DNA from 2 places in the Bradyrhizobium sp. 192 genome. Region 2 is predicted to be linked to the other one. Evidence: riboswitches for the same ligand, from Rfam matches in the RefSeq annotation. Region 2 holds a riboswitch; the other holds the start of a gene.
The links. A riboswitch is a leader RNA that binds a small molecule or an ion and turns the genes downstream of it on or off. The one in region 2 is predicted to bind glycine.
Positions count from the first base shown of each region.

Region 1 (11,900 bases), 150 kb from region 2:
GCAAAGCCGCTGATGATGGCGAAAGTGGAGACCAGCTTGCCGAGCGCCGTCACCGGCACCACGTCGCCATAGCCGACGGTGCCGAGCGTCACGATCGCCCACCACATCGCCTGCGGGATGGTGCCGAGCTTGTCCGGCTGCACGTCGCGCTCGATGGCGTAGAGCAGCGAGGCGAAGGTCAAGACCGCGCCGATCAAAATGACGATGCAGCCGATCAGCGCCCGCCGCTCGGCATGGACAGCGGCGAGCAGCGAGCGCATCGCCGGCGAGTACCGGATCAGCTTGAAGAACGGCAACACGCCGAGGGCCGCCAGCGTCGTGTGCCGGCCGGTGGCGAGCACGATGGACGCGGGCAGGAACGCCATGAGGTCGATGATGCCGAGCGTCGAAAAGACGTAGCAGAGCCGGTCGGACAGCGCGGAGCCTTTGCGCTGGGTGTGACCCGCCACGGTCCACAGCCGCGCCAGATATTCCAGCGCGAACACGATCACGGACAGGGTGGTGATGGCTGCGAACACCGTGCCGAATTGCGCGTCCAGCTCCGGCACCGAGGCGAGGACCATCGCGGCCACATTGAGCACGATGACGCCGATGATGATCTGGATGAAGCGCGACCCGGCCGAATAGGCCAGCGGATCGTGCTCCAGCAATTCATAGAGGCGATCCCTCACATTGGGATCGCGCAAGCCACGTCCTCGCGGAACGGGGCTCATGGCGATTTACGCGCCTGCCATTGCTTTTTCGATCGCCGCCAGCGCCTCGGTTGCCTTGGCTCCATCGGGGCCGCCGGCCTGCGCCATGTCGGGCCGGCCGCCGCCGCCCTTGCCGCCGAGCGCTTCGGAAGCAATCTTGACCAGGTTCACGGCGTTGAAGCGCGCGGTGAGGTCGGCGGTGACGCCGACCACCACGCCGGCCTTGCCGTCCTCGGTGACGCCGACGATGGCGACCACGCCCGAGCCGATCTGCTTCTTGCCGTCGTCGGCGAGGCTCTTGAGATCCTTCATCTCGATACCCTCGACCGCGCGCGCCATCAGCTTGACGTCGCCGACCTCACGCACGCCCGTGGCTGCACCATTGCTGCCGGCGGACGCACCGCCGCCCATCGCCAGCTTCTTGCGGGCGTCGGAGAGCTCGCGTTCGAGCTTCTTGCGCTCGTCCATCAGCGCGGTGATGCGCGCGGGGACGTCGTCGATCGAGGTGCGCAGCTCGTTCGCCGCGGTCTTGGCCAGCGCCATGGTCTCGTTGGCGTGCCTGCGCGCGTAATTGCCGGTCAGCGCCTCGATGCGGCGCACGCCCGAAGCAACCGCGCTCTCGCCGGTGAGCGTGATCAGGCCGATATCTCCGGTGCGCTTGACATGCGTGCCGCCGCAGAGCTCGACCGACCAGCCGAGCGCGTTGGTGCCGCGCTCGCGCGCGGTCCTGCCCATCGAGACGACGCGAACCTCGTCGCCATATTTCTCGCCGAACAGCGCGCGCGCCCCGGCTTCGCGGGCCTCGTCAACGCCCATCACGCGCGTCGTGACCTCGTCATTCTCAAGCACCACGTCGTTGGCGATGTCCTCGACGCGGGCCAGCTCCTCCGCCGTGATCGGCTTCGGATGCACGAAGTCGAAGCGCAGGCGGTCCGGCGCGACCATCGAGCCGCGCTGGGCGATGTGGTCGCCGAGCACCTGGCGTAGCGCCTCGTGGATGAGATGCGTTGCCGAGTGATGCGCGCGGATCGAGAAGCGCCTGGAATGATCGACCTCGAGCTGGAGCGCTGTGCCGAGCTTCAGCTCGCCGCTCTCGACCTTGCCAACGTGAACGAAGAAATCGCCGAGCTTCTTCTGCGTGTCGGTGACGCGGAACTTGATGCCGCCCTCGCCCGTGAGCACGCCTGTGTCTCCGACCTGGCCGCCCGATTCCGCGTAGAACGGCGTCTGGTTCAGCACGATCGCACCGGTCTCGCCGGCCTTGAGGCTCGTGGCTTCCTTGCCGTCCTTCACCAGCGCGGTCACCACGCCTTCGGCGCTCTCGGTCTCGTAGCCCAGGAATTCGGTCGCGCCCAACTTTTCGCGCAGCGGAAACCAGATCGCTTCAGAGGCGGCTTCGCCCGAGCCCTTCCAGGACTCGCGCGCCTTGGCCTTCTGGCGCTCCATCGCGTCGGTGAACGAGGCCTGGTCGACGCTGATGCCGCGCGACTTCAGCGCGTCCTGCGTCAGGTCCAACGGAAAACCATAGGTGTCGTACAGCGTGAAGGCGACGTCGCCGTCGAACATGTCGCCCTTCTTCAAGGACGCGCTCTTCTCGTCGAGGATGGCAAGGCCGCGGGTCAGCGTCTTGCGGAAGCGGGTCTCTTCCAGCCGCAGCGTTTCCTCGATCAGGTTTTCCGCGCGCATCAAATCGGGATAGGCCTGGCCCATCTCGCGCACCAGCGCCCAGACCAGGCGATGCATCAGCGGCTCCTTCGCACCCAGCAGCTGCGCATGGCGCATCGCTCGGCGCATGATCCGGCGCAGCACGTAACCGCGGCCCTCGTTCGAGGGCAGCACGCCGTCCGCGACCAGGAAGGCCGAGGAACGCAGATGGTCGGCGATGACGCGGAACGAGGCGACGGTCTGCTCGTTCGGCCCGTGGCCCAGCGCCGACGAGGTCGCGTCGATCAGATGACGGAACAGATCGGTCTCGAACACGCTGTCGACGCCCTGCATGATGCTGGCCATGCGCTCCAGCCCCATGCCGGTGTCGATCGAGGGACGCGGCAGATCCACGCGCTCCTCCTTCGTCACCTGCTCGTATTGCATGAACACGAGATTCCAGAATTCGAGAAAGCGGTCGCCGTCCTCTTCCGGCGAGCCTGGCGGGCCGCCCCAGATGTGATCGCCGCGGTCGATGAAGATCTCCGAGCACGGGCCGCACGGACCGGTGTCGCCCATCGCCCAGAAATTGTCCGAGGTCGGGATGCGGATGATGCGATCCTCGGAGAAGCCGGCGATCTTCTTCCAGAGGCCGGCCGCCTCGTCGTCGGTGTGATAGACGGTGACGAGCAGCTTGTCCTTCTTTAGCCCGTATTCCTTGGTGATCAGCTTCCAGGCCAGCTCGATCGCGCGCTCCTTGAAATAGTCGCCGAACGAGAAGTTGCCGAGCATCTCGAAGAAGGTGAGATGGCGCGCGGTGTAGCCGACATTGTCGAGGTCGTTGTGCTTGCCGCCGGCGCGAACGCATTTCTGCGACGTGGTGGCGCGCTGATAGGGCCGCTTCTCGACGCCGGTGAAGACGTTCTTGAACTGCACCATGCCGGCATTGGTGAACATCAATGTCGGGTCGTTGCGCGGCACCAATGGCGAGGACGACACGATCTCGTGGCCGTTCTCGGCAAAGAAGTTCAGAAAGGTCGACCTGATCTCGTTGACGCCGCTCATGTTCATCCAATCGGGTGTGCCTGGACCCGCTTCTCGCCATCCAAACCGTAACGTTGAGGCTGATATCTGCGGGCCAAAGCGCTTTTAGACAAGGCCAGCTGCGCTGTCCAGAAACTGTGCAGAGAGATCAGAGGGTTGCCGCAGGCGCTCAATCCCGTTGGATAGGACGCGCGGACGCGTTGACAGGCTTGGCCCCGCTGTGGTCTTTACCCATCTGTATCGTACGGCCACGTCGGGAGAGACCGGCTTTAGGCAGCCGGCGCCGAAGGAGCAACCGCCCCGGAAACTCTCAGGCAAAAGGACCGCGTGGCTTTGACAGCATCTGGAAAGAGGCGCCGACGGGCAAATACCTTTTAAGGAAGGTTTGCCCGGATGGCTCCCGCCGACGGGATAATACTCTCAGGCACAGCGACAGATGGGGCTTCGACTGGTGTCCTCAGGGAATCCTCCCGGGGGAACCACCGAGGGCCCCTGTGATGCTAGCGCGCGACGACCAAGATTCCCTGAAACGTACGCCCCTTCATGGGCTTCATGTCTCCCTGGGCGGCAAGATGGTGCCATTCGCGGGCTATGACATGCCCGTGCAATACCCCGCGGGCGTGCTGAAGGAGCACCTCCATACCCGGGTCTCCGCCGGCCTGTTCGACGTCTCCCATATGGGCCAGATCGCGCTCCGGCCGAAATCCGGCAGGGTCGAGGACGCCGCCCGCGCGCTGGAACGGCTGGTGCCGCAGGATATCGTCGCGATCGCGCCGGGGCGGCAGCGCTACGCCCAGTTCACCAATGAAGACGGCGGAATTCTCGACGATCTCATGGTCGCCAATTTCGGCGATCACCTCTTTCTGGTCGTCAACGCCGCTTGCAAGGAAGCGGACGAGGCCCATCTGCGCGCGAATCTCTCCAGCGACTGCGTCATCGAGCCGCTCGCAGATCGCGCGCTGATCGCGCTGCAGGGGCCGAAGGCCGAGGCCGCGCTGGCGAAATTGTGTGCAGAGGCGCCCGCCATGAAGTTCATGGATTCCGGCCCGCGCAAGGTTGCCGGCATCGACTGCTTCGTCTCGCGCTCCGGCTATACCGGCGAGGACGGTTTTGAAATCTCGGTTCCGGCGGCCGATGCCGAGCGTCTCGCCAAAACGCTGCTGGACAATCCGGACGTGCTGCCGATCGGCCTGGGCGCCCGTGACAGCCTGCGGCTGGAGGCCGGGCTCTGCCTCTACGGCCACGACATCGACACCGCGACCACGCCGGTCGAGGCCGCGCTGGAATGGTCGGTGCAGAAGTCCCGCCGCAGCGGCGGCGCGCGCGCCGGCGGCTTTCCCGGTGCCGAAAAAATCCTCGCTCATTTCGATCACGGCGCGGCCCGCCGCCGTGTCGGCCTGCTCGCCCAGGGACGCGCGCCGGTCCGCGAGGGCGCGCTGCTGTTCGCCGACGGCGCGGGCGGCGAGCCGATCGGACAAGTCACCTCGGGCGGTTTCGGCCCGAGCCTGAATGCGCCGGTCGCGATGGGTTATGTGCCCACGAGCCAAAGCGCGCTCGGCACCAACCTGTTCGCCGAAGTGCGCGGCCAGCGCTTGGCCGTGCAGGTCGCGGCCATGCCTTTCGTCAAGAACACCTACAAACGCTGAGGATCGACAATGACCACCACGCTGTACACCTCCGACCATGAATGGCTCGCTATCGACGGTGACGTCGCCACCGTCGGGATCACCGACTACGCGCAGTCGCAGCTCGGCGACGTCGTGTTCGTCGAATTGCCCAAGGTCGGCCGCGCGCTGAAGAAGGCGGAAGCCGCCGCCGTCGTCGAATCGGTCAAGGCCGCCTCCGACGTCTACGCGCCTGTGACCGGCGAAGTGCTCGAAACCAATGCCGAGCTCGTGGCCGAGCCGGCGCTGGTGAACTCGGACGCGCAAGGCAAGGCCTGGTTCTTCAAGATCAAGATGGCCGACAGGAGCGAGCTCGGCGGCCTCATGGATGAAGCCGCCTACAAGACGCATACGGCTTAAGGACGATGGAGCAAGCGATGACCGCGCACCGCAAGACCAACGGCGACACCGCCGCCAGTTTCGTTCGCCGCCATATCGGCCCGTCGGCGCGCGACGTCACCGCCATGCTCGAAACCGTCGGCGCGAAAAGCGTCGACGCGCTGATGGCGGAGACGCTGCCGGCCTCGATCCGGCAGGCCACCCCGCTCGATCTCGGCAAGCCCTTGAGCGAGACCGAGGCGATCGCGCATATGGCCGAGCTCGCTGCCCAAAATCAGGTCTTCACCTCGCTGATCGGCCAAGGCTATTCCGGCACGATCCTGCCCGCGGTGATCCAGCGCAACATCCTGGAGAACCCGGCCTGGTACACGGCCTACACGCCCTATCAGCCCGAGATCAGCCAGGGCCGGCTGGAGGCACTGCTCAACTTCCAGACCATGATCTGCGACCTCACCGGGCTCGACGTCGCCAACGCCTCGCTGCTCGACGAGGCCACCGCCGCAGCGGAAGCGATGGCGCTCGCCGAGCGGCACTCGCAGGTCAAGGCGCAAGCCTTCTTCGTCGACAAGGACGTGCATCCGCAGACGCTGGCCGTGATGCGCACCCGCGCCGAGCCGCTCGGTTGGACGCTGATCGTCGGCGATCCCCTCACCGATCTCGACAAGAGCGACGTGCTCGGCGCGCTGCTGCAATATCCGGGCTCTTCCGGCGCAGTGCGCGACCTCCGGCCCGCGATCGCGACACTGAAGGCCAAGGGCGCGCTCGCGATCGTTGCGGCCGACCTGCTGGCCCTGACGCTGCTCGCCTCGCCCGGCGAGCTCGGCGCCGACATCGCGATCGGCTCGGCGCAGCGTTTTGGCGTGCCGATGGGTTATGGCGGACCGCACGCGGCCTATATGGCGGTGCGCGATGCGCTGAAGCGCTCGCTGCCCGGCCGCATCGTCGGCCTCTCCGTCGATTCGCGCGGGATGCCCGCCTACCGGCTCGCGCTGCAGACCCGCGAGCAGCACATCCGCCGCGAGAAGGCGACGTCGAACATCTGCACCGCGCAGGTTCTGCTCGCCGTGATCGCCTCGATGTACGCGGTCTATCACGGCCCGGAAGGCCTGACGCAGATCGCGCGCAATGTGCATCGCCGCGCCGCCGTGCTGGCCGCCGGCCTGCGCAAGCTCGGCTTCGCGCCTGATAGCGAGAACTTCTTCGACACAATCAGCGTCGATGCAGGCGCCAAGCGCGCCGAGATCGTCGCCCGCGCAGCAGCTGAGAAGATCAATCTCGGTGTGGGCGAGACGAATCTGCGCATCGCGCTCGACGAGACCACGACATCAGCGACGGTCGAAGCAGTCTGGCGTGCCTTCGGCGGCACGCTTGCTTACGCCGAGGTCGACGCGGAGACGCGCGAGGCGCTGCCGGACGATTTGAAGCGCACCACCGCGTTCCTGAGCCATCCCGTGTTCCACGCGCATCGCTCGGAGACCGAGATGCTGCGCTACATGCGCAAGCTCAGCGACCGCGACCTCGCGCTCGACCGCGCGATGATTCCGCTCGGCTCGTGCACCATGAAGCTGAACGCGACCACCGAGATGATGCCGCTGACCTGGCCGGAGTTTGCGACGCTGCATCCGTTCGTCCCGCGCGAGCAGGCGGCCGGCTATCACGCGCTGTTCGCGCGGCTGGAAAAATGGCTGTGCGACATCACCGGTTATGACGCGATCTCGCTGCAGCCGAATTCGGGCGCGCAGGGCGAATATGCCGGGCTTTTGGCCATCCGCGGCTATCATGCCGCGCGCGGCGAGGCGCACCGCAAGATCTGCCTGATCCCCTCCTCCGCCCACGGCACCAACCCGGCCTCGGCCGCGATGGTCGGCATGGACGTCGTGGTCGTCGCCTGCGAGAAGAACGGCGACGTCGACGTCAATGATCTCCGCGCCAAGGCCGAAAAGCATTCGGCCAATCTCGCCGCGGTCATGATCACCTATCCCTCGACCCACGGCGTGTTCGAGGAGCACATCCGCGAGATCTGCGACATCGTGCACGGCCATGGCGGCCAGGTGTATCTGGACGGCGCCAACCTCAATGCGCAAGTCGGCCTGAGCAGGCCCGGCGATTACGGCGCCGATGTCAGCCATCTCAATCTGCACAAGACCTTCTGCATCCCGCATGGCGGCGGCGGCCCCGGCATGGGCCCGATCGGCGTCAAGGCACATCTGGCGCCGTTCCTGCCTGGTCATCCCGCGACAAAGGCTGACGCACCGGTCGGCCCGGTCTCGGCCGCCCCGTTCGGCTCGGCATCGATCCTGACCATCTCCTACATCTATATCCTGATGATGGGCGGCGAAGGCCTGAAGCGCGCCACGGAGATCGCGATCCTCAACGCCAACTACATCGCAGCACGCCTCGATCCGCACTTCCCGGTGCTCTACAAGAACGAGAAAGGCCGCGTCGCGCATGAGTGCATCGTCGATCCCCGTCCGCTCAAGCCCACGTCCGGCGTCACCGTCGACGACATCGCCAAGCGCCTGATCGACTACGGCTTCCACGCGCCGACCATGAGCTTCCCGGTGCCGGGCACGCTGATGATCGAACCGACCGAATCGGAATCGAAGGCCGAACTGGATCGTTTTTGTGATGCCATGATCGCGATCCGCAAGGAGATCGCCGAGGTCGAGGCCGGCCGCTTCAAGATCGAAGCGTCACCGCTGCGCCATGCCCCGCACACGGTGCACGACATCGCGGACGATGATTGGAAGCGGGCCTACACCCGCGCCGAAGGCTGCTTCCCCGCCGGCAGCTCGCGCACCGACAAATACTGGAGCCCGGTCGGCCGCGTCGACAACGTCTACGGCGACCGCAATCTGGTGTGCTCCTGCCCGCCGGTGAGCGATTACGCGGAAGCGGCGGAGTAACGGATTCGTAGCAACCATTAAGGTTCTCCCGATTTTCCGCAAGCATGACGCCGGGCTTGCAGCCGTCAAGGTGTGGCCTGGCGGCAGCGAGTTTGACGCGGGGCGTTCGCGACGGCCAACCTTGACGGCCGCGGCGCACGGCGTCGTCCAGGCGGAAGGTCGGGACGAAGAAACGGCCGCCTGATCGAACAAAGAAACGCGATCAGGTGGCGGGCAGCTTGGCAGTTTGAGGCGCTTCGGCGATCCACGGAGTTCCGCGGGCGACCACGGCGTTGATCGTGACGAGCAACTTTTTGGCGCAAGCGACCAGCGCGCATTTATGAGATTTTCCGGCGGCGATCAGCCTTGTATAGAGAGCCTTCATCTGCGGGTTCCATCGGGAGGATGCCGGAAGAGCCGCGTTGTAGAGCGCCCAACGCAGCCGCTCACGGCCACCTTTGATGTGACGGGCACCGGATCGTTCGCCGCTATCGTCGTCGTAAGGCGCCAGTCCACTGAGAGCTGAGGCCCGTTCGCGTGTGATGTTGCCGATCTCGGGCATCCTGATCAGGACGGCAGCCGCGGTCGGCAGACCGCAGCCGGCGACGCTGTAGATCAGATCGAGCCGTGCGGCGAGATCAGGATGCTTGCGGATCGCCGCCAGCAGCGCCTTGAACTCGGCTCGTTTGGACTTTGCCAACAGCGCGATCTGCGCCTTCCAAACCCCTTGAATCCGCTTGTCGCGGCAACTCTCGAGCCGGTTCTTCAGCCTTGCGATGTCTTCCGTGATCTGATCGATCATGGTCAGATGCTCGGCAAAGGGCTGCAACCGCGGATCCGGTGCAGGATGGATCGTCTTGACCGCGGCAGTGCACGTCGCGATCAGCGCCGCGTCGATCCTGTCGTTCTTAGCCAGCAGCAGACGGAACGTGGCATAGGCGCGGACCTGCTTCGGCTGAAACAGCACGACGACGAAACGCTTGCGCCGCAGCTCCGCAACGACCGCCTGCTCGTAGCCTCCACTTGCCTCGATCCCGACCCTCTTTACCTTGCGGCACTTCAACCACTCCACCAGCGCCTGGTGACCTCTTGCCGTGTTGTCGACCCGCAACTGCTCAGAGTTGCCATCGATCGCCACGTCGAGCTTGCGTTTGCCGGTATCGATCCCGGCACAGATCGTGTTACGCTTGGCCATCTTCCTCGACCCTCCCTTGTTATGCGAACCTGAAGTTCGTTCAACCATGCGGGTCCCGATGAAGTGCCGACCGCGATCTTGCTACGAAACGCAGCCCTCAAGGCTTCGGTGGGCATCGATCCGATCGATCGGCGGCCCAGCCAGGGTGGCCACCCGGGCTGGGCCATTCCTCACGGAACGGGGCCAATCCTATACCGATGCGCTAATACAAGGGTGGGCAAAGCGGAGCGTGCCCACCTTCTTTGTGCGCGTTGAAATATGGTGGGCACGGTGCTTGCGCGCCTTTGCCAAGCCTAACGGCACTACCGATCCTGGCCGTCGGGCCAACGCATCAGGCTTCCCGACCGGGCCACAAGGCTCTGACAATGGGGGCTCGCAACCGTAAGCGCCCAGGCTTGTGATTCATCGATCTTGCCTTGGAGTTCAGCGAGCGCGCGCGCCTGCCAGTGGGCTCTTTCGGGTCCGAACGGCAAGGATTCGGTTTCAGAAGCGATTCCCACGAAAGGCAAGATATCGGGATCGTTTTCGAGGCGAGCCTTGACGCTGTGCCTTGCTATTGTCCTCGCACCTTCTACCGGGGACGAGCGTCCGGAAAGTATGCATCTTGCCGTCTCAATGATCATCCGGCGAGCAGCGACGACCTCGGATTGATTCCAACTCACGGCGATCCCAGTCTCACCAACTGATCCGGATATATCTTGTATCACAAAAACGAAACGGGCGCCGACGACGTCGGCAACTCAACGTCCTCAGCGCCCGCTCCTCGCGAAAAACTCTACGATTTAGAACTTACTCCTCCGCCGGCTCCTCGCCGTCGGCGTCGCGCTCCGGCGTGCCGGCGAGAATCTGCTCGGCGATCAGGCCGGAGTTCTGGCGGATCGAGGTCTCGATCTTGGCGGTGATGTCGGGATTGGCCTTCAGGAACGCTTTCGAGTTCTCGCGGCCCTGGCCGAGGCGCTGGCTGTCATAGGAGAACCATGCGCCTGATTTCTCGACGATGCCGGCCTTGACGCCGAGGTCGAGGATCTCGCCCATCTTGGAGACGCCCTCGCCGTACATGATGTCGAACTCGACCTGCTTGAAGGGCGGCGCCAGCTTGTTCTTCACCACCTTGACGCGGGTGGTGTTGCCGACCACTTCGTCGCGCTCCTTGATCGCGCCGATGCGGCGGATGTCGAGGCGAACGGAAGCGTAGAACTTCAGCGCATTGCCGCCGGTGGTGGTTTCCGGCGAGCCGTACATCACACCGATCTTCATGCGGATCTGGTTGATGAAGATCACCATAGTGTTGGACTTGTTGATCGAGGCCGTCAGCTTGCGCAGCGCCTGGCTCATCAACCGCGCTTGAAGCCCCGGCAGCGCATCGCCCATCTCGCCCTCGAGTTCGGCCTTCGGCACCAGCGCCGCGACCGAATCGACCACCAGCACGTCTACCGCCCCCGACCGCACCAACGTGTCGCAAATCTCCAGCGCCTGCTCGCCGGTATCGGGCTGCGAGATCAGGAGCTCGTCGATGTTGACGCCCAGCTTGCGTGCATAGACCGGGTCGAGCGCATGCTCGGCGTCGATGAAGGCGCAGATGCCGCCCTTCTTTTGCGCTTCCGCCACCGTATGCAGCGCCAGCGTGGTCTTGCCCGAGGATTCCGGCCCGTAGATTTCCACGACGCGCCCCTTCGGCAGGCCGCCGATGCCGAGCGCGATGTCGAGCCCGAGGGACCCGGAAGAGACCGCCTCGACGTCCATCGAGCGGTCGTTCTTGCCGAGCCTCATCACCGAGCCCTTGCCGAACTGACGCTCGATCTGGGAGAGCGCGGCGGCCAGAGCTTTACTCTTGTCCATGGAAGATCCTTCGACGATACGCAGGGCAGTGGTGGACATTGGGTCGTGCTCCTTATGGCGAGGATTCGCTAGAGGGACAAACGATTGGCGAGGCGGCTCGTCGATAGAGGCAATGTACCCTATCTGTTCTATGTTCGCAATATGTTCTTTTGCGGATTCAGGCGCTGGCCTGCGGCCAGTACCCGGATTCAGCGCTGGCCTGTTTGCGGCCTCAGAGTGGCCCGGTTTGATTTGTGAGTGGCCTGTTTTGCATAGCGGAATTCCTCGCTTGCTGCAGGCATAGCGCGTACTGTGGTTCCATCACCGCCCCACCATCGGCATCTATCGGTGACTGAGAGTATCGCGCTCCCGCCTCCTACACGGAGAGCATCATGACGCGCACCAAATCCCACCGGCCTGAGCTTTCGCTAGTTGATCGGCTTGTACTTGAGGCCAACCGCCTGAAAGACGAGGCGCACAAGCTTCCCCACGGCCCCCTACGGGATGCCATGATCCGGAAAGCGCGCCAGACTGAAACAGCCATACAGGTCGACCAGTGGCTTTCATCACCGGGTCTGCGAGCTCCGAGGTGAGCAAACAGTAAAGGCTATTTCGGGAG
Region 1 covers NZ_CP064690.1:5,975,991-5,987,890, forward strand. Annotated here, with positions in the region: gene IVB24_RS28015 (cyclic nucleotide-gated ion channel) at 1-713, opposite strand, end outside; gene alaS (alanine--tRNA ligase) at 720-3,401, opposite strand; glycine riboswitch at 3,625-3,715, shown strand; gene gcvT (glycine cleavage system aminomethyltransferase GcvT) at 3,878-5,026, shown strand; gene gcvH (glycine cleavage system protein GcvH) at 5,036-5,404, shown strand; gene gcvP (aminomethyl-transferring glycine dehydrogenase) at 5,422-8,289, shown strand; gene IVB24_RS28040 (IS110 family transposase) at 8,492-9,463, opposite strand; gene recA (recombinase RecA) at 10,253-11,341, opposite strand.
Region 1: another riboswitch for glycine. It lies ahead of gcvT (glycine cleavage system aminomethyltransferase GcvT); the one in region 2 lies ahead of IVB24_RS27310 (D-amino acid dehydrogenase).

Region 2 (11,900 bases):
GTCTCGACCAGCCGGCCCTGACGCATCACGGCGACGCGGTCGGCGATCTCGGCCACCACGCCCATGTCGTGGGTGATGAACAGCACGGCGGTGCCGTGATCGCGCTGGAGGTCGCGGATCAGGGTCAGGATCTGCTTCTGCGTGGTGACGTCGAGCGCGGTGGTCGGCTCGTCGGCAATGAGCAGCTTCGGCTCGAGCACCAGCGCCATCGCGATCATGATGCGCTGGCGCTGGCCGCCGGAGAGGCGGTGCGGATAGGAGGCGAAGATGCGCTCGACCTGGGGCAGGCGCACCTGCTCCATCATCTCGAGGATGCGCTTCTTGCGCGCCCTGGCGTCGAGACTGGTGTGCGCGCGCAGCACCTCGTCGATCTGGCGGCCGACCGGCACCACCGGATTGAGCGCGGTCATCGGCTCCTGGAAGATCATCGCCATCTGCGTGGCGCGAAGCTGGCGCAGGCGGCGGTCGGTCGCGGTGAGGATCTCCTCGCCGACCAGCTTGACGCTGCCGGCGGTGGGCACCAGCGTTCCCTTCGGCAACAGGCCCATAGTGGTGAGCGAGGTCACCGACTTGCCCGAGCCGCTTTCGCCGACGAGGCACAGCGTTTCGCGCTCGCGGACCTGGATCGAGATGCCGTCGATGATCTTTGGCCCGCCCGGCTTCCTGCCGACGGAGACCACGAGGTTGTTGATGTCGAGGATGGTGTTGGTCATCACTTTATCGGTCATCACTTGCCTTCCCGCTGCTTCATGCGCGGATCGAGGGCGTCGCGGGCGGCATCGCCGATCAGGTTGATACTGAGGATGGCGATCGAGAGCAGAAGGCCCGGCCAGAAGATCAGCGACGGCTTGATCTGGAAGTACTGGCGGCCCTCGGCCATGATGTTGCCCCAGGTCGGCGTTTCCGGCGAGATGCCGGCGCCGAGGAAGGAGAGGATCGCCTCGGTGAGGATGGCGCTCGCGCAGACGTAGGTGCCCTGGACGATCAGCGGCGCGATGGTGTTCGGCATCAGGTGCCGCCACATGATCTTCGGCAAGGACGAGCCGACCGAGATCGCCGCTTCCACATAAGGCTCCTCGCGCGCCGACAGCACCACCGAGCGCACCAGGCGCGCCACGCGTGGAATCTCCGGGATGGTGATCGCGATCAGCACCGTCCAGATGCTGGCGCCTGACAGTGAGACCACGGCGATCGCGAGCAGGATGCTCGGCATCGCCATCAAGCCGTCCATGACCCGCATCAGCACCGCGTCGACCAGCTTGAAGAAGCCGGAGACGAGGCCGATCGCGAGTCCGATGACGATCGAGAGGACCGCCGAGCCGATTCCGATCAGAAGCGAGATGCGGCCGCCATAGAGGACGCGCGAAGCCAGATCACGGCCATAGGCATCGGTGCCGAGCAGGAACTGCGCGGACGCCGGCTTCAATCGCTGCGACGGCGCGAGCTGGATCGGATCATGCGGCGCGATCAGCGGCGCGAGGATCGAGATCAGCACGATCAGCGTGAGCAGGATCGTCGCCATGGCGATGATCGGCGTCGAGGTCAGGAATCCGAAGCGCGGCCGCAGCGGCGACGTGATCGGAATGGACGACTGGGGAAGGGTATCGACCGACATGTTTGTCCTTAAATCCTTGCCTCAGTACCGGATCCGGGGATCAAGCAGGGTGTAGGCGACGTCGATGAGAAGATTGACGACGACATAGATCAGCGACGTCAGCAGGATCATCGCCTGGATCACCGGATAGTCGCGCGCCAGCACCGCATCCACGGTGAGACGCCCGATGCCGGGAATGTTGAACACGCTCTCCGTGACGACGACGCCCGAGATCAGGAGCGCAAAACCGGTGCCGATCACGGTAATGACAGGCACGGCCGCGTTGCGCAGCGCATGCCGCATCATCACGGCGACCTCGTTGATGCCTTTGGCGCGTGCGGTACGGACGTAATCCTCGCCGAGCACGTCGAGCATTGCCGCGCGCGTCATGCGCGCGATCAGCGCGACGTAGATGAAGGAGAGCGCGCAGGTCGGCAGGATGATGCGCTCGAAGAACGGCCCGAAGCCGGCGCTGATGCTCTTGAAGCCCTGCACCGGAACCCAGCGCAGATCGATCGCGAACACCTGGATCAGGATGTAGCCGACCACGAACACGGGCACCGAGAAGCCGAGCACCGACAGCCCCATCACGAAACGGTCGATCCAGGTGCCGTGCTTCCACGCCGCGATCACGCCTAAGGGAACGGCGACGATGACGGCGAGGATGATGGTCGACAGCGCGATCGAGATCGAGGGCTCGACGCGCTGGCCGATCATCTTCATGACGGGCAGGTTGGAGATCAGCGAGGTCCCGAGATCGCCGTGCAGCAGCTTGTTCACCCAGGTGATGAACTGCACGATCAGGGGCTCGTTGAGGCCGAGCGACGTGCGGATGCGCTCCAGCCGCTCCGGGGTGGCGTTGTCGCCGGCGAGGATCGCGGCGGGATCACCCGGCGTCAGCCGCAGCAGCAGAAACACGAACAGCGCGACGACGCCCATCACGGGCACCGCGGCCAGAACGCGACGAATGAGATAACCTAGCATACACCTATCTCCGGCTTCGGAACTTGGGTGGCCGCGAGGCCACCGTCGGATCTGTCGTATCTATCATGCGCGCCTGTCATCCGGAAAAGCCGTCCCTTGCGGGGCAAATAGTGTGCCAAGGGCAGGGCGGTAGCAAGGGGCCGCCCTGCGTGCGATCGGGACCACTCAGGATGCACGGCGTAGCTCGTGCTCGCCCCTGAGCGCGGGCACGGTCGACGGTGCGTTGAGCCCGCGCCAGCCGTCGATGGTGGCGGCAATCATCTGCGCGGTTGCGGCCGACAGCGTCCAGCCGAGATGGCCATGGCCGGTGTTGAAGAACACGCCCGGCAGCCGGCCCGCGCGCACCACCGGCATCATGTCCGGCATCATCGGCCGCAATCCGGCCCATGGCACGACGCGCGACGTTTCGACGTCGGGGAAGTTGCTGCGCACCCAGTCGACCAGTGGTTGCACGCGGTCGGCGCGGATGTCGCGGTTGAAGTCGTTGAATTCGGCCGTGCCGGCCACGCGGAAGCGGTCGGCGCCGAGCCGGCTGGTGACGATCTTGGCGGCCTCGTCGAGCAGGCTGACGGTCGGGGTCGCGTTGCGGCTTGCAGCCGTATCGAGCTGCACGGTGATCGAGTAGCCCTTCACCGGATAGACGTTGACGCGCTCGTTGAGCAGAGTGGCGAAGTGGCGGCTCGCCACGCCGGCGCAGACCACGACGCCGTCCACCTTCAGCATGCCACGCGCGGATACGGCTGCATCGCTTGCCGCAAGATCAGCCCAGCCGATGACGTAGCCGGCGCCGGCTGGGGCGATCGAATCGATGTTGGCTTCGTGGACGAAGGTCGCGCCACGACGCTTGCAGGCCTCGGCAAGTCCGCGCGTGAATTTGTGGATGTCTCCGGTCGCATCCGAGGGCGTGAAGAAGCCGCCGTAATACTCTTTGCGCAGCGTCGGTTCGATGTTGCGGATCTCCTCCGCCGTCACCGGGCGGCGATCGAGGCCTCCCTCCTGCAACAGCGCGTTGACGCGCAGGCCGGATTCGAAACCCTTCTTGTCGTGGTAGATGTGGAGAATGCCGCGGCGTTCGAGATCGAACTCGATGCCTTCGCGTGCCGCGATCTCGAACAGATGCTTGCGGGCTTCGATCGCGAGGCGCGTCGTCTGGATGGTGTTGGCGCGATAGTTGCCGATGTTGGCGACGAACTCGCTCATCCACGAATATTTGTGCCAGTTCGGCCGCGGGTTCATCAGCAATGGCGCATCGCGCCGGAACATCCAGCGCAGGCCTTTCAGGATCGTCGCGGCGCTGTTCCACACTTCGGCATTGCTGGCGGAGAGCTGTCCGCCATTGGCGAACGAGGTCTCCATCGCGGCGTAACGGTGCTTGTCGAGCACCGTCACCTTGTAGCCGCGTTCGAGCAGGGCATAGGCAGTCGTTACGCCGGTGATGCCGGCGCCGATGATCGCGATATGGGTCATGATAGGTTCGGGGCTCCCGTGAGTTAAAGACGGCTAACCGCTGGCCGAAAGGCCGTTGGCGGCGCCCCATCTGTCACGGTTACCTGAGAGCTTGATCCGGCACCGACCCCAAGAAGTCAGCTCCGGACTATCCCCTTCGGTGGACGTCACGACCAGATCCGTCATGCCGTCTCTCTCCAGATCGTCCTGACGATACGGTCCTTTTGCCTGAGAGTTTCCGGGGCGGTTGCTCCGTCGGCGCCGCAAAGAAGGCCAAAACCCGCTTTGCGATCTCTCCCGCGTCGTCGCGTGGACCATCGAGCAGTACGATGCGCCTCATTTTTAGACAAGGCTAAATTTCGCCCTCGGCTGCCACGGTATTGTGCAGTGCACAGGCGCTTCGATCACGCGAGAGTCGCCAGTAGTCCCGCCATCAGGCGGCCGCGCTCGACCAGGCTCTCGACCTCGATATACTCCTCCAGCGTGTGGCCATTGGCTCCACGCACGCCCAGGCCGTCGAGCGTAGGGATCCCCATTGCGCCGGTGAAGTTGCCGTCGGAGCCGCCAGGGGAGCTCGCATGCGGCAGCTCGGCGCCGAGCGACTTGGCGATAGCGCACGCCTTTTCGTAGAGCGCCATCGTGCTCGCGTCCGGCTCCCACACCGGCCGCGTCACGCCGCGTGTCACCTTGAAGGTGACGTCATTGTTGGTGCCCGACAGCGCCAGCATCCGCTCCACGCCGCGGTCGAGATCGGCCTGCCGCTTGGCCATGGAGAGCGCTTCGCCGGTGGCGGTCGTGGCAACGCAATTGACCCATTGCCCGCCATGCACGACGCCGACCGAGAAGGTGCAGTCCTCCGTCGTCATGGCGTCGATGGCGAGAATCTGCCGCGCCATCTCGCGGATCGCCGAGCGTCCCGCCGACAGTGTCGCGCCGGCGTGGCTCGGCCGGCCCGTCGCCTCGAGATTGAAACGTGCGATGGCGTAACGTCCGGTGGTGACGCCGTTGTCGGCGCGGCCGGGCTCCGGCACCAGCACGTATTTGTTGCGCGCGGCCTCGGCTTCGATGATGTCGCGTGTCGAGGGCGTGCCGACTTCCTCGTCCGGCGTGAACAGCACCGTGATCGGCAGCGGCGTGGTGAAGGATGCGCGCGCCAGTTGCCGGATCGCTTCCAGCGAGAGGTAGTTGCCGCCCTTCATGTCGTAAATGCCGGGGCCATAGCACTTGTTGCCCTCGCGCCGCCATTTCAGCTTCTCGATGGTGCCGACCGGATGGACGGTATCCATGTGTCCGGCGATCAGGATGCCGGGCTCGCCTTGCTTCGGATGGGGAAAGCGCGCGCGGACCACGCCGCCGAAGCCCTGCCGGCCCGCGATGCGCTCGATCGTCGCACCCATGATCGCCATATCCCGCGCTGCGATATCGAGCATGCGATTCACGGCCCCGGCGTCCCAGGTCGGGCTTTCGCATTCGACCCAGGTGCGCAGGCCTTCGAGCATGGTCTCGGAATCGAAAGGAAGATTGGCTGGATTCATCTCAATGTCTCTCAAGCTTCGGAAGATGGAACGCGTATTGCATTGCCGCGGTCGGGACGAGTGGAGAGTGTTGTAGAGCCAAACCGATCTTTGTGGAGCCTGTGCGCTTGCCGCCTGGGCCTGCAGCGAAACCGGATTGACGCGCTCGGCACGGTCTGCAAGTCTCGAAAGATAAAGGCGCTGCATGAGGTTAGTTCGCCCAAAGAACGAACCAAATGCTCAATCAATAGCCCGCCTTTGAACAGTTTCACGTCAGGAGAAACTTTTTATGTTGCACTTCATGCGCCGGGGGTCTCGCGCGTTCGCCTCCAAACTCGCGCTGTCTGTCGTCGCGCTTTCAACGGCGTTCGCCTCGCCGGTGCTTGCGGCCGGCAAGACCATCACCGCGGTGATGCATTCGGATCTGCGCATCATCGATCCGATCTTCACCACCGCCTACATCACGCGTGACCATGGCTACATGGTCTACGACACGCTGATTACGACGGATTCGAATTTCAAGATTCAGCCGCAGATGGCGGACTGGAAGATCTCCGACGACAAGCTCACCTACACCTTCACGCTGCGCGATGGCCTGAAGTGGCATGATGGCGCGCCGGTGACGGCGGAAGACTGCGTCGCCTCGCTCAAGCGCTGGGCCGCGGTCGACGGCATGGGCCAGCAGATGATGCAGTTCACCGCCAGCATCGAGGCAACCGATCCCAAGACCATTACGCTGAAGCTGAAGGAGCCTTACGGCCTGGTGCTCGACTCGATCGGCAAGCCGTCGTCGCGCGTCGCCTTCATGATGCCGAAGCGCCTCGCCGAAACGCCGCCGGACAAGCAGATTCCCGAACAGATCGGCTCGGGCCCCTTCAAGTTCGTGGCATCGGAATTCCAGCCGGGCGTGAAGGCGGTCTACGTCAAGAACACTGACTACGTGCCGCGTAAGGAGCCGGCGAGTTGGACCGCGGGCGGCAAGGTCGTGAAGGTCGACCGCGTCGAATGGGTCACCATGCCGGACGCGCAGACCGCGGTGAACGCGCTGCAATCGGGTGACATCGACTTCCTCGAGAACCCGTCGTTCGACCTCGTTCCGGTTCTCGAAGGCAACCCGGACCTCAACGTCCAGGTGCTGAACAAGTTCGGCTTCCAGACGCTCGGACGCATGAACTTCCTCTATCCGCCGTTCGACAATGTGAAGATCCGCCGTGCAGCGCTTCTGGCGATGAACCAGAAGGACGTGCTCGACGCACTCATCGGCAACCCCAAATACTACAAGATCTGCGGCGCCTTCTTCATCTGCGACACGCCTTTCGCGACCGACGTCGGTTCCGAATCGCTGGTCAAGGGCAACGGCATGGCGGAAGCCAAGAAGCTGCTCGCCGAGTCCGGTTATGATGGGACACCGGTCGTGATCATGGCGCCGGGCGACGTCACGACGCTGAAGGCTCAGCCGATCGTGGCGGCCCAGCTGCTGCGTGAGGCCGGCTTCAAGGTCGACCTGCAGGCGACCGACTGGCAGACGGTGGTGAGCCGCCGCGCGAGCCAGAAGCCCCCGAAGGAGGGCGGCTGGAACATGTTCTTCACCAACTGGGTCAGCGCCGACGTGTCCAACCCGATCTCCAATCTCTCGATTGGCGGCCAGGGCAAGAAGGGCGGCTGGTTCGGCTGGGCGGAGGACGCCAAGATCGAGAAGCTCAAGGACGACTTCGTCCGCGCTGGCTCACTCGATGCTCAGAAGAAGATCGCGACCGAGATACAGAAAGAAGCCTACGACCAGGTGATCTACATCCCGCTCGGCCAGTATCAGGCGCCGAGCGCGTGGCGGAAGTCGCTCACCGGCGTGATCGACGGCCCGGCGACGCCGATTTTCTGGAACATCGACAAGACTGAGTAGGCCGGACGCCTGCGTGTGAATGCGAACGGCGCCGCGGGTCTGACCGCGGCGCCGTTTTTTTGAAGCGATCCCTGGATTTGGTCTAGCAGTGGCTGCCGCGCACCTGCTCAAGCCCCTCACTTGCGAATGGCAGGCTGCTGCCCGGCCGATCTTCGGACCATGGGCGCCGGCGGGCGGGTTGTTCGATCTCCCGCCCGGGCCGATCCTCTCTGGTCTCTTGTTCCATCTCGCCATCCTCTCGATTGCTGCGGTACAACATCAGGAGCTGCGACAAGTTCCTCAGGTGGCGCTGCGATGATGCGGCTTGAACAGCCGTCCCTTCTCCACCACCAGCACGATCGCGAGCGCAGCGATCGTCGACAGGAAGAAGCCGACCGAGAACGGCATCAGTGTGCCGTCGAAGCTCTGTCCGATCGCTATGCCGACCACGATTCCGATCAGCGTCGTGATCGAGCCGTAGAGCGAGGAAGCAGTGCCGGCGATGTGGCCCTGCGGCTCCATGGCGAGCGCAGTGAAATTGGCGACCATCATGCCGAACGAGAACATCATGAGCGCCGACAGTGCCATGAACAGCGCGAGCGGTAGCACGTTCAGGATTTCGGTGACCAGCATGACGCTGGCGATGACGGCATAGAGCGTCAGCGCGCCGTGCGAGATCGCGCGCATGCCGAGCCGCCCGACCAGCCGCGAATTGAGGAAGCCGGCGATGGCAACGCCGGCTGCGACCGCCGCAAAGGCAAGCGGGAAATAATGGCCGAGATGATAGATGCCGGTGAACACCTGCTGCGCCGAGAACACGTAGGCAAACAGCGCACCCATGACGCTGCCGGCGGCGATCGCATAGCCGATGGTCTGGCGATTGGTCACGGTCTGGCGGAAAGCGGCGAGGACGTCGGCGGGCGCCAGCGACCGGCGTTCCGACTCGGGAAGGGTTTCCGGCAGCCGCCACACGCTCCATGCGAGCGCGAGCAGGCCGTACAGCATCAGCACCACGAAGATGCCGCGCCACGCCGTCACCAGCAGCACCGCCTGTCCGAACGAGGGGGCGATCACGGGCACCGCGATGAACACCATCATGGCAAGCGACATCACGCTCGCCATGCGGCGGCCGGCATAGCAGTCGCGCACGATCGAGGTCGCGATCACGCGTGTCGCCGCGGTGCCGAGCCCCTGCAGCGCGCGCGCCAGCAGCAGCGTCTCGAACGAGGGTGCCGCGACCGCCAGCACGCTCGCCACCGCATAGACAGCCATGCCGCCGAGCAGCACCGGCCGGCGGCCAAAGCGGTCGGACAGCGGGCCCATGACGAACTGGCCGGCGCCGAAGCCGATCAGGAAGGTCGACAGCACCAGCTGGAGATGGTTCGCAACGGGAATCTTGAAGGCTGCTCCGATATTGGGCAGTGCCGGCAGCATCATGTCCATCGCAAGCGGGTTCAGCGCCATGATGGACGCGATCACGATGACGAATTCCGGAAACCTCATCGGACGGTGTCCCGAGGACACCCAATCGTCGGCATTGACGTCAGACAAGAAGCTCACCTCTGAAATTGAGCGACTTTATCCATCGCTCATGTTGCGTTGCACAACCCATGTTTCGGGATGGCTGGCAGGCGGAGGAGGGGCGGACAAGAATTGGTGAGGAGACCGACCCCGCGCGAGCCGACCCGCGGATTCGGCTCAGGCCCGGAAACCAGTGATTCACTATCCCTCCCTAAAGATCGGCGGCCGGCGGGGCAGGTCGGCCGCGCGGGATGAAACGGAAACGCCTCCTGTCCACTGTGGCGGCCGATCGACGAGGCGCCGCTGGCGCCGCGAGAAGCAGACAGACAAGGTATCCGATTGTGTCTGATGTCACCGGTACAGCACGATGGTTGGAGCCCTCGGCCGACACGGCTTCGAGGCGAAACATCTGGCTTGCCTGCCTGATCGCACTGACCGCGCTCTTGGTGCTTGGCAATCTCGCCAACGACGCCGTGCTCGATGTGAGATATGGCTGGGATACCCGCGTCAATTGCGCGGCGGTGGACGCCTATGCCGGCGGGCTCGATCCCTACTTCGTCAAGAACCTGAAGGGCACCAAGCTCTCTTACCCCTATCTGCCGGTGACGCTGGAGGCCTTCCGTCCTTTCTGCGCGGGCGGCATTCTGGTCGCTCATCACAAAGCTATCTTTCCCGTCCTCGCCGTGCTCTGCGGCCTCCTCTTGCCAGGTCTTGTCTTGCCAGGACTTGTCTTGCCAGGTCTTGGTTTCCAGGGGCATGGCCGAAAGCGCCCGAGCGCTCGCGACGTCGGGCTCAGGGTGCTCTGCACGCTCGGCGCCTTCGTCGGTTTCGAATGGGTGCAGGCGTCGGGCAATTTCGCGATCCTGAGCGGCGTGCTGACCGCGATCGCGCTGAGGCTCCTGCTTTCTCTGCCCACATCCGGGTCGTCGGAGGACAGCAGCTTTCCGTCGCGCCTCGCCGGCGCCGCGCTGCTCGGCCTCGTGATGTCGTTCAAGCTGGTGTTCTTTCCAGTGCTGGCCGCGCTGTACTTCCTGCCGCTGCCGCGCGGTCGCAAGCTGACGCTGATCGCGATGGCTGTGTTCAGCTTCGCCTTGCCGATCCTGATATCGTGGCTGGCCTACCCCGATCTGTTCGCGAGTTGGCAGCTTGCGATGGCCGGAAAGATTCCCGACCAGCACCTCGTCGAACTGTTCGAGAGCAATCCGTCACTGCTGCTGCTGGCGCGGGATCTGATGGGCCATGTGGGCCTGATCGATAGCAAGCCGGCGATCTTCGCAACCTATGCAGTCGCCGCGACCGCGCTGGTGCTCGGACCGTTCGCCCTGTCCGTCCTGCGCTTGATCGGGAAGCGGCCGGCGCACGGAGGAGGCTCGCTTCCCGGGCGGCTGGATCGCTGGCTGATGGATCACCCCCGCGTGGCGATGCGCGTCACGGCGCTGGCGATGTTTGCGCTCTATCTCAGCTCGCCGCGCCTCAAGGAATATGCCTTCTTCGAACTCGCGCTCTATGCCGCGATCCTGCTGGTCGATCTTTCGGCCACGGCGCTCGCCGCCGCGCTCACCGTCGGTCTCCTGATGCCCTCGTTGATCTCGATCGTGGGGAGCTCCCTGGACGACAGTTTCATCCTGCTCTTCAGCGCGCTGATGTTGTTCTGGGTGCTGCTGCTCGACGCCGGTCAGGCGGGCCGGGTGCCGGACACGGTCCAGCTATAGCCGTGGCGGTGGTAGAGCCTCACATCCCCAAATCCGCCATCCGACAGCAGCGCCTCCGCTTCGGCGCGTGTGTAGTATTTCGCGTAGGCGGGATTGAGCTGGTCGTAGATGGTCAAGCGGCGAACGCTGCGCGGAAACTTCGCCAGCACCGAACGCATGTAGGACCGCATCGGTAGCGGCAATATACGGCACAGCCCGATATAGGCCGTCAAGATCCATTCCAGACCATGCGACAGCACCACCAGCAGCCGGTGCGGCAGCAGGACGGTGAGCTTGCGCAGCGGGATCGCTAGCGACAGATAGGTCTCGTTGCCTTCGTGGCCGTAGAGCCAGACGATGCAGCGTCCGCCGGGGCGCAACGCATCGTAGGCCGCACGAACCACCGGCGCCGGTTCGGGGATGTGATGCAGCACACCCATCGAAACCACATAGTCGAGCCCGAGATCGGGCGGCAACCGGTCGCCGGGCACCTGCAGATAGTCGATGCGCTCCGCGCGCGCCACCGTGTTGTCCTTCAGGACCAGCATGGCATCGGAGGGTTCGACCGCGACGACGCGATCCGCTCCGGCATCGAGCAGCATGTTGACGATGCGCCCCGTGCCGCTCCCGATGTCGGCGATCCGCTTGCTTTTGACCTCGTCGAGCGAAAGCAACGGACCGAACAGATCGGCAAGCAGGTCCGCCGAGCCGTAATAGCCGGGGTTCTCGCGGAACGCGGTCCATTGCTCGCCGAAATCGCTGATCGTCTGGTCCTTCAGGTCCGGCATGCGTCCGCTCCCTATGCTCGGCGCGCCGAGGGGGTGGCAAGCCCCGTCAACCAGATGCCCAGCGTCAGGATCGGCCACAGCGCGAACGCATTGTCGCTCCTGGCCTCGCGATGCGCATTCCACAGCAGCCGGATCGCCTCCGGTTTCAGGAGGGGCGCAAAAACATCAGCCTCGCGGCCGAGCACCCGGTCGCAGATCGGCCGCAGCCCGCCGCGTCGCATCAGTTGGGCGATCGGCACGTTGAAGCCGCGCTTGCGCGACCATGCGGCCTCGCGCGGCATGCCCAGGCGCTCGGCGAGTTTGCGCAACACATATTTCGGCGCGCCCTTGGGCCAGGGATTGAGCAGCGAGACGTCGAGGCTGCCGGCGAGGTCCATGACCCGTCGGTCGAGGATCGGCACGCGCACTTCCAGACCGTGCGCCATGCTCATGGCATCGACCTTGGTGAGGACGCTTTGCAGATGGAAGCGCTGGTCGGCGATC
Region 2 covers NZ_CP064690.1:5,828,164-5,840,063, reverse strand. Annotated here, with positions in the region: gene IVB24_RS27325 (ABC transporter ATP-binding protein) at 1-713, opposite strand, end outside; gene IVB24_RS27320 (ABC transporter permease) at 728-1,615, opposite strand; gene IVB24_RS27315 (ABC transporter permease) at 1,637-2,578, opposite strand; gene IVB24_RS27310 (D-amino acid dehydrogenase) at 2,744-4,045, opposite strand; glycine riboswitch at 4,114-4,227, opposite strand; glycine riboswitch at 4,231-4,334, opposite strand; gene IVB24_RS27305 (M20/M25/M40 family metallo-hydrolase) at 4,429-5,559, opposite strand; gene IVB24_RS27300 (ABC transporter substrate-binding protein) at 5,828-7,438, shown strand; gene IVB24_RS27295 (multidrug effflux MFS transporter) at 7,718-8,968, opposite strand; gene IVB24_RS27290 (hypothetical protein) at 9,280-10,650, shown strand; gene IVB24_RS27285 (class I SAM-dependent methyltransferase) at 10,614-11,417, opposite strand; gene asnB (asparagine synthase (glutamine-hydrolyzing)) at 11,429-11,900, opposite strand, start outside.